One region of the Mesorhizobium sp. M5C.F.Ca.IN.020.29.1.1 genome, then DNA from elsewhere that is predicted to be linked to it. Evidence: predicted binding sites of a transcription regulator. Region 1 holds the regulator's gene; each other region holds the start of a gene.
What was found. The regulator LexA, encoded in region 1, represses DNA repair genes until DNA is damaged. The targets are predictions, from matches to a motif close to TGTTCNNNNTGTGTTCNG.
Positions count from the first base shown of each region.

Region 2: the regulator LexA is predicted to act here: its motif matches at 1,890-1,907, upstream of EOA85_RS19375 (ATP-dependent helicase).
Region 3: the regulator LexA is predicted to act here: its motif matches at 1,356-1,373, upstream of EOA85_RS04970 (DNA recombination protein RmuC).

Region 1 is NZ_RZSW01000414.1:2,072-5,348, reverse strand. Features, by position in the region: partial or broken gene glp (gephyrin-like molybdotransferase Glp) at 1-645, shown strand, start outside; gene lexA (transcriptional repressor LexA) at 750-1,487, shown strand; gene EOA85_RS25765 (ComEC/Rec2 family competence protein) at 1,481-3,277, opposite strand, start outside.
Region 2 is NZ_RZSW01000241.1:4,534-7,810, reverse strand. Features, by position in the region: gene EOA85_RS19385 (ABC-F family ATP-binding cassette domain-containing protein) at 1-919, opposite strand, end outside; gene EOA85_RS19380 (hypothetical protein) at 1,314-1,499, opposite strand; gene EOA85_RS37575 (hypothetical protein) at 1,650-1,820, shown strand; gene EOA85_RS19375 (ATP-dependent helicase) at 1,922-3,277, shown strand, end outside.
Region 3 is NZ_RZSW01000032.1:19,015-22,291, reverse strand. Features, by position in the region: gene EOA85_RS04975 (GFA family protein) at 1-43, shown strand, start outside; gene EOA85_RS04970 (DNA recombination protein RmuC) at 48-1,322, opposite strand; gene def (peptide deformylase) at 1,428-1,970, shown strand; gene fmt (methionyl-tRNA formyltransferase) at 1,984-2,913, shown strand; gene EOA85_RS04955 (N-acetyltransferase) at 2,910-3,277, shown strand, end outside.

The sequences.
Region 1 (3,277 bases):
CCGCCGGGCAGCGACCTTGGCCCCGACCAGATCATCTCGTCCAATGCCTATGGCGTCGCCGCCGCGGCCCGCTCGGTCGGCGCCAGCGCGCTCGATCTCGGCATCGCCCCCGACCGCAAGGAGGCGATCGCCACGCTGGTGAAACAAGCGGTCGACGCAGGCGCCGATGTCATTGTCACGCTGGGCGGCGCCTCGGTCGGCGACCATGACCTGGTCCATGACGTGCTGACCGGTGAAGGCATGACGCTCGATTTCTGGAAAATCGCCATGCGGCCCGGCAAGCCGTTGATGTTCGGGCGGCTGGGCGACATCCGCTGCATCGGCCTGCCTGGCAATCCGGTGGCGAGCCTGGTCTGCACGCAGCTCTTTCTGAAGCCGCTGCTTGCGCGGCTCGGCGGCCGCGCCTTCCGGCAGGACATTCGTCAGGCGCGGCTCGGCGCCGCCATGCCGGCCAACGATCTCAGGCAGGATTATGTACGCGCGGTGGTGAAGGAAGAAGCCGGCACGCCACTGGCGACCCCGTTCGGCGTCCAGGATTCCTCGATGCTCAAAATGCTGGCCGACGCCAACGGGCTGATCGTGCGCGAGCCATTCGCTCCCCCAGCCGCGACGGGCGCCGCGTGCAGCGTACTGATGCTACGCTGAACAAAACGTCAACACATTCATTAAACTTTAAACGGTTGCGGAACACAACTGGAACAGATAGTGTTTGTTCTGGGTTTGTTTTTCTGATTCTGTTGGGGGTCACGATGCTGACACGCAAACAACATGAACTGCTGATGTTCATCCACGAGCGGCTGAAGGAAAGCGGCATTCCGCCCTCGTTCGACGAGATGAAGGAAGCGCTCGACCTCGCCTCGAAGTCGGGGATCCATCGGCTGATCACGGCGCTGGAGGAGCGCGGTTTTATTCGCCGCCTGCCCAACCGGGCCCGCGCGCTGGAGGTGCTGCGCCTGCCCGATTCGATCGCGCCCGGCCTCAATGCGGCGCGCAAATTCTCGCCAAGCGTCATTCAGGGCAGCCTTGGGCAGGGCAGCCTCGGACGACAGATCAAACCGGCGCCTTCGCGCCTGCCCGCGGCCGGCAATGACGACGACGTCGTTGCCACCATCTCCATACCGGTGATGGGCCGCATCGCTGCCGGTGTGCCGATCGACGCCATCCAGCACCAGACGCATTCGATCTCGGTACCACCGGACATGATCACCGGCGGCACGCACTACGCGCTGGAGGTCAAGGGTGATTCGATGATTGAGGCCGGCATTTTCGACGGCGACACGGTCATCATCCGCAACGCCGACACCGCCCAGCCTGGCGAGATCATCGTTGCGTTGGTCGACGAGGAGGAAGCGACGCTGAAGCGGTTCCGCCGCAAGGGCGCCTCGATTGCACTGGAAGCCGCCAATCCGGCCTATGAGACGCGCATCTTCGGGCCGGACCGGGTCAAGGTGCAAGGCAAGCTCGTCGGACTGATCCGGCGTTACTGAGCGGCAGGCTTCTTGGGTTTCTCGGCCCTGCGGTATGGCGGCAAGCCCCTCGCCTCGCGCGAAAATCTCCGCTGCTCGTGCCAGGGCCTATATGGCTGTCTGACGGCAAAACGGATTTCTGCGCGCGTCGTCGCTGATAGCGGATCGAAGAAGACGGCGGCACTGCCCACGCGAGCGAGCTGCCGTTTGGTGACGACGAGAACCAGCGGATTGCGGCAGGGATTATAATAGGCTGTGGCATCGTCGATGACGATCAAATCGGCAAAGGCACAGGCTGGCCGTGCGGTTTTGCGGTCGTCGGCGAGTGCGATGATCGCGCCGGACGGGTGCCGGGCGAGGCACAGGCCGGCAGTGCAGTAGAAGGGCGCTCCAGGCGGCAGGTCGGCCGGGTCGGCGATGTCGAACCGCACGTCTCCTTTTTCGAATGTCTCCGGCTCGACAATGGTCGCTGAAACCAGCGCATGTTTCCAGTTGTCGGTGGTGAATTCGTTCGAACGCACCCGGTTGACGGCAAGTTCGCCGCCGCCGATCGGCAGCGCCACCAGATGCGCATCTTCCGAAATCAGCACATCGGGGGCGCGCGTGTCGGAAATCGTCAGCAGGCCGGCGAGCGCAAAGGGAAGTGCCGCAAGCCGCAACCATGTCGTCGCCATCGTAGCGATGACCAGGGCGACCGTCACCAGCAGAACCGACTGCAACGAGATCAGCCCGACTGCATCGACCGGCGACCGCTCGGAAATCCATCCCGATATTGCGATCATGGCCGTCAGTCCCTTGCCCATCATGTAGAGGAAAGGTCCGTCGAAGCCGAAAGGCATTGCCAGAGCGCTGAGGACGGCCAGGAACATGACGACCGTGACGATTGGCATGACCGCCAGATTGGCGAACAGGCTAAGCGGCGATACGCGCTGGAAGTGCCAGATGGCGAAGAGCGCGGTGGCGCTGCCGGCAATGATGGAGGTCATTGCGATGGTACCTGTCCCAGCGGCGAGTTTTCGCGTGACGAAAGCGACCGGCGACCGTCGCTGTGGCGGCGCCGTGGCCCTGTCGGCACGATAGTCGGACCAGCCGGCATAGGCGCCCACGAGAGCAGCAGTCGCGGCGAAGGACATCTGGAAGCTTGGGCCGACCACCTCGTGCGGCGACACGACGATGACGGCGATGGCAGAAATCGTCAGATTGCGCATGGTAAGTGCCGCTCGGTCGAACAGCACGGCGACAAGCATTACCGCCAGCATGATGAAGCTGCGTTCAGCCGCGACCACGATACCGGAAAAAATGAGATAGGCAGCGATGGAAAGGAGTGCGGCAGCAGCCGCATATTTCTTGACCGGCCGGCGTGACGAAAAATCGGGAAACAGCGCAAAGGCGCCGCGCAGCAATCCCATAATCGTGCCGGCGACAAGCGCCATGTGCAGGCCGGAAATCGAGATGATGTGGTAGATGCCGGTGCGCCGCATCGATTCGTTTATCTCTTCGGGAATGCCGGCACGCACGCCGATGATCAGTGCGGCGGCAATCTCCCCCTCGGCGCCACCAATGCTGTCCCTGATATGGTCGGCAATGTTTTCGCGCGCCTTTTCGATCGAGGAAGAAAGGCGCGCGGCGAACGGCACATCCTCGGAAACGACGATCTTCGGATCGCCGAGGAAAAAGCCACTGGCACCGATACCGGCGAAATAGCTGTCAAAGGAGAAGTCATAACTGTCCGGCCTAACCGGGCCAGTCGGAGGCAAAAGCCGCACATAACCGGTTGCCACCGAGCCTGCAGTTATCTCAGCGGGAATTTT
Region 2 (3,277 bases), on a different contig from region 1:
CGACCGTCTTCACCGGCTCGGGAAAGGAGAACGGCCGCACGTTGTCGTTCACAATTGCGGCGATCGGCTTCATCTTCTCAAGCGCCTTGATGCGCGACTGCGCCTGTCTCGCCTTGGAAGCCTTGGCCCGAAAGCGCTCGACGAAGGATTCCATGTGCTTGCGCGCGGCTTCCTGCTTGACCCTGCCCTTCTCCTGCAATTCGCGCTGCTCGGTGTATTGGCGTTCGAACTGGTCGTAGCCGCCGCGCCAGAAAGTCAGCTTCTTCTGGTCGAGATGGACGATCGAGTTGACGGCGCGGTTGAGCAGGTCGCGGTCGTGCGAGATCAGAAGTACGGTGTGCGGATATTTCGATACGTAGTTTTCCAGCCACAGCGTGCCTTCGAGGTCGAGGTAGTTGGTCGGCTCGTCGAGCAGCAGCAGATCGGGCTCGGCAAACAGCACTGCGGCGAGTGCGACGCGCATGCGCCAGCCGCCGGAGAACGACGAGGCTGGCCGTCGCTGGGCGTCGTCGTCGAAGCCGAGGCCGGCGAGGATGGTGGCGGCACGCGACTCGGCCGAATGGGCGTCGATATCGGCCAGCCGCATGTGGATGTCGGCGATGCGGTGCGGATCGGTCGCCGACTTTTCCTCCTCGATCAATGCGGAGCGTTCAAGGTCGGCCTTGAGCACGATCTCGATCAGCGGCTCCTCGGTGCCGGGCGCTTCCTGCGCCACCTGGCCTATGCGCGTGTTCTTCGGCAGGCTGATCGAGCCGGTCTCGGAGGCGAGGTCGCCGGTGATCGCCTTGAACAAAGTGGTCTTGCCGGTGCCGTTGCGGCCGACGAGGCCTGCCTTGCTGCCGGCCGGCAAGGTCAGCGAGGCATGGTCGAGAAGCAGGCGTCCGGCCATGCGGAGCGAAAGGTCGTTAATGATCAGCATGGCCGCGCTTTTGCACGGGACGTCAGCGCTTCGCAAGAGGTTGAGCGCCGGTTGGCCGGATAAGGCATGAAAATGGCCGGCGGCAGATTGCCTGATGCCGCGGGAGGAAAGATCCGATCGCCGGCCTCACCGGATCAGAGAGCCAGCCCTGGGTTGGGCGGGAACCTGCTGCGACGGCGCGGCGCCTTGCGAGCATCGGCTTCTCGCATCTGAAAATGGCAGTTTTGTCACATTTGTCAGTTAATTGACTGTCCAACGCGGTCGTCTTCCGCGATCGCCCCATGACGCAACAGCAAGACTCAGCTATCTCTAGGTATGCGGCGGACCTGATACCCGCCTGGCCGGCGCCATCGCTCCCCTCCCAAGCGGCGCCGGCCACTTTTTCTGCGTTCCATCACTGCGCCGGCGGCGTGCCGGGTTGATCATCGCCTGACGTCGACTTGGGTGCAGGGTCGACCTGCGGGTTTTGATCGGCGCCGGGGGCCTTTGTCGGTGGGATGTTGTTATCGCAAGCCGCGACAGCCAGCGCTGCCGCCAAAACGAGCCAGGTCGGGGCCAGCAAAATTGAGAGCTTGTTCATCGCAACCTCCTGTCATCGGGCAAACGAGACGGTGCCGATTTGGTTGCACGCTCAGGCAGAGCTCGGGGCGCTCGGAAAGCGGGGAACAAAACGAGAGAGCGAGGAACAAAACGCGGGCTCTTCGGTTGGTCCACACCAATGGAGAAAATCATGATCCGTCTGCTCATAGCCGGTGCCGCCGTCTACGTGGCCTACCGTATAGTCAGGGAAATCATTGACGAGGTGCCCGATGACTTCGATCCGCTGTTGCTGCCGCCTCCCGATGACGACAAGTCGTTGCGGCGGCAGTCGGCGGCCATGGGCGTAGAGCCCGAGCGCTAAGTCCAGTTCATCGGCTGGTGCGCCAGTAGAAACGGACGCATCGATCGCAACTTTCGCGTCGAAACCGTTGCGAACAAAGCGGAAACGATGCTTGATGGGCAATGAACCTCGCTGCCCGTGATTCGACCTTCCGGCCTGACTATCTCGCGAAGCTGAATGCCGAGCAGTGCCTTGCCGTCGAGCATGGCGACGGCAAGGTCGCCGGGCCGCTACTGGTGATCGCCGGCGCCGGCTCCGGCAAGACCAGCACGCTGGCGCATCGCGTCGCGCATCTGATCGTCAGGGGCGCCGACCCCAGGCGCATCCTTTTGATGACGTTTTCGCGTCGTGCCGCATCGGAAATGGCCAAGCGGGTCGAACGCATCGCCGGCGAGGTGCTCGGCCGAGACGCTTCCATCATCACCGATGCGCTGAGCTGGGCCGGCACGTTTCACGGCATCGGCGCCAGGCTGCTGCGCGATTATGCGCCGGAGATCGGCCTCGATCCGGCCTTCACCATCCATGACCGCGAGGATTCGGCCGACTTGATGAACCTCGCCCGGCACGAACTCGGCTTCTCCAAAACCGAAGGCCGTTTTCCGACCAAGGGCACGTGCCTGGCGATCTATTCGCGTGCCGTCAACGCGCAGGCGCCGCTCGGCGAGATTCTCGGTTCGGTGTTTCCCTGGTGCGCGGGTTGGGCAGAACAGCTTAAGACGCTGTTCGCCCGATATGTCGAGATCAAGCAGGCGCAGAACGTGCTCGATTACGACGACCTGCTGCTCTACTGGGCGCAGATGGCCGGCGAGCCGGAGATATCAGCGCATCTGGGCGGGCGCTTCGACCATGTGCTGGTCGACGAATACCAGGACACCAACCGGCTGCAGGCCTCGATCCTCACGGCGCTCAAGCCGGACGGCTCCGGGCTGACGGTGGTCGGCGACGATGCGCAGTCGATCTATTCGTTTCGAGCGGCGGAAGTGCGCAATATCCTCGACTTCCCCAAACAGTTCGCGCAGCCGGCCGAGATCGTCATGCTTGAGCGCAACTACCGCTCGACCGAGACCATCCTGGCCGCCGCCAATGCGGTGATCGGCGAGGCCTCGGAACGCTTTACCAAGAACCTCTGGTCGGAGCGCAAATCGGCGGAAAAGCCGAGGCTGGTCAGCGTTCGCGACGAAGCCGAGCAGGCGAGTTACGTCTGCCAGGCTATTCTGACCGAGCGTGAGGCCGGCACGGCGCTGAAAGCGCAGGCCGTGTTGTTTCGCGCCTCGCACCACAGCGGGCCGCTGGAGATCGAGCTGACGCGCCGCAACATCCCGTTCGTCAAGTTCGGCGGGCTGAAATTCCTCGACGCCGCCCATGTCAAGGACGTGCTGGCGGTGCTGCGCTTCGCCGAAAACCCGCGTGACCGCGTCGCCGGTTTTCGCGTGCTGCAGCTTTTGCCCGGTATCGGCCCTTCGGCGGCATCGCAGATC
Region 3 (3,277 bases), on a different contig from region 1:
GCTGCCGGAATTCGCAGGCACGACGATCGTGGAGGAGCAGTAGCCTCTCAGTCGTCGCCTTCGACCACCCTTAGCCTTAGCTGGCCGGTCTTGGAGTCCGCGACGCGTGCGCCTGCTTCGGCCCTCGCGCCGGTCCCATGTGTCGTCCCGGCCGATCCGGCGTCTTCCTCCGTCGGCTGCGCGCCGAACTCCAGCGCCTCGATCTTCTGGCCGCGCTTGGTCACCTTCGACGTCGAGACGAGGATGTCGTCGATATCCTTCGCCGACTGGCCGAAATGGCTCTGCAGCTTGCGCACCCGCTCGTCGAGGCGCGAGACATCCTCCATCAGCCGGATGACTTCGCCCTGGATCAGATGCGCCTGCTCGCGCATGCGGGCGTCCTTGAGGATCGCCTGGATGACCTGGATCGACAGCATCAGCAGCGACGGCGAGACGATGACTATTCGGGCGCGGTGCGCTTTGTGGACAATCCCCTCGAAATTCTCGTGGATCTCGGCGAATACCGATTCCGACGGAACGAACATAAAGGCGGTGTCCTGCGTCTCGCCCTGGATCAGGTATTTTTCGGAAATATCGCGGACATGCACCTCAATATCGCGCCGGAACGCTTGTGCGGCGACCTTCTGCAAATCGGCGCCTTCGGCGGCACGGATGGCATTCCAGGCTTCCAGCGGAAACTTGGCGTCGATGGCAAGTGCGGGCGCCCCATTCGGCATCTTCACCAGGCAGTCGGGCCGGCTTCCGTTCGACAGGGTCGCCTGGAATTCATAGGCGCCGTGCGGCAGGCCGTCGGCGACGATCGCCTCCATGCGCGACTGGCCGAAGGCGCCGCGCGTCTGCTTGTTGGAGAGGATCGCCTGAAGTTGAACGACCTGGCCGGCGAGCGACTGGATGTTGCCCTGCGCCGTATCGATGACCGCCAGCCGCTCCTGCAGCTTGGCGAGGCTCTCATGCGTCGATTTCGTCTGCTCGGTCATGGTCTGGCCGAGACGGCCGGTCATCGCGTCGAGGCGTTGGCCGATCGACTGTGTGAGTTCGGCCTGCCGCGCCCCGAACACTTCGGCGATGGCGCCCATGCGGCCCTGCATCTCGGCCTGGCTTTGCAAGATACCGGCCATCCGCGCCTCGGCGTCGCGGGCGTGGTCGGCGGCTTCGGCGGCAGCCACCGCACGCGCCTTGGCCGAGCGCCACAGCGCGACGACGAGCGCCACGAACAGCCCGAGGAACAGGATCGCGCCGAATGCCAATGCGTGGCCGAGCGTGATCCTGGTGGCGCCGAGCCGGGCGATCGGTTCGGACAGGATGGTGGTCAACTCGTTCATATTGGACAGCATAGATGATTCGGCCTGACGGGACAGATCAAAACGTGAACGGCGCTGCAAATGCCCCGGTTGACGCTTTTCATTCGAGGTCTTAGGTGAGACGCCATGTCGATCAAGCCGCTTATCATCCTTCCCGATCCCGTCCTGCGCCAGGTTTCAAAGCCGGTCGAGCGTGTCGACGGCGCTTTGCGCAAACTGGCCGACGACATGCTGGAGACCATGTATGATGCGCCGGGCATCGGTCTGGCGGCGATCCAGGTCGGCGAACCGCTGCGCATGCTGGTGGTTGACCTCGCCAAGGAAGACGAGACGCCGGCGCCGCATGTCTTCATCAATCCCGAAATCCTCGAGAGCGCCGATCAGCGCTCGGTCTACGAGGAGGGTTGCCTGTCGATCCCGGATTACTATGCCGAGGTCGAGCGCCCCGCCGCCGTGCGGGTGAAATATCTCGATCGTGACGGCAAGCTGCAGGAGATCGAGGCCGAAGGGCTGATGGCGACCTGCCTGCAGCATGAGATCGACCATCTCAACGGCGTTCTGTTCATCGACCACATTTCGAAGCTGAAGCGCGACATGGTGGTGAAGAAGTTCAAGAAGCTCGCCAGGGACAAGGCAGGGAACAAGGCGCCGGGCAAGGTGGTGGGATAGGCGCAAAATGCCCCTGCGCGTCATCTTCATGGGTACCCCCGAATTTTCCGTTCCGACGCTGCGGGCGATCGCGGAAGCCGGGCATGAGATAGAAGCCGTCTATACACAGCCACCGCGCGCCGCCGGTCGCCGCGGGCTGGGACTGATGCGGTCGCCGGTTCAGCGCGAGGCGGAGCAACTGGGCGTCGAGGTGCGGACGCCGGTGTCGCTGAAAAGCGAGGTCGAGCAGCAGGTGTTCCGCGCCTTGCGGGCCGATGTCGCCGTGGTCGTCGCCTATGGATTGCTGTTGCCCAAACCCATTCTCGAGGCGCCGTTGCTCGGCTGCCTCAATGGTCACGCGTCGCTGTTGCCGCGCTGGCGCGGCGCCGCCCCCATCCAGCGCGCCGTCATGGCCGGCGATTCCGAGACAGGCATGATGGTCATGCGGATGGAAGAAGGCCTGGACACCGGCCCGGTAGCCATGGTCGAAAAATGCGCCATCGGACCCGATATGACGGCCGGCGACCTGCACGATCGGTTGATGCTCATTGGCGCCGCGCTGATGGCGGAAGCGCTGGCACGGCTGGAACGGGATACCCTGACATTTACCACTCAGGCGACGGCGGGGGTGACCTACGCCAAAAAAATCGATAAAGCGGAGACGCGCATGGACTGGACGCGGCCTGCGGGCGAAGTCCACAATCATATTCGCGGCCTGTCGCCCTTTCCCGGCGCATGGTGCGAGACCGAAATCGGCGGCCGTCTGGAACGGCTGAAACTGCTTCGCTCGACGCTTTCGCAAGGCGCCGGCGAGCCGGGAGGAATTCTCGACGACCGGCTGACGGTCGCCTGCGGGTCAGGCGCGATCAGGTTGGTCGAAGTTCAACGTGCGGGCGGAAGGCCCATTGCCGCGCAGGAGTTTCTGCACGGGGCCAAGCTCGAAAAAGGAATGAAGTTCTCATGAGCATGATGTCAATACGCGCGGCGACGCCGCGAGACCGCGAGGCGATTCGCCTTGTCGAGGAACACGCATTCGGCCAGCAGGCGGAGGCCGGATTGGTCGATGCACTGGTCAGCGGCGGCGACGCCGTCGTCGAACTGGTGGCGGAAGAAGATGGACAGGTGGTCGGCCATATCCTGTTTTCGCGGCTTTTCGTGCAGAACGGCGGCAAGAGCTTTTCGGCCGTGGCGCTGGCGCCCCTGGCGGTCGAGCCGTCATTCCATGGCACCGGCATCGGCGGCGCGCTGATCCGCGAGGCGCATATCCGCCTGAAAGAAGCCGGCGAGGCGCTGGCGGTAGTGCTTGGCGATCCTGCCTATTATGGCCG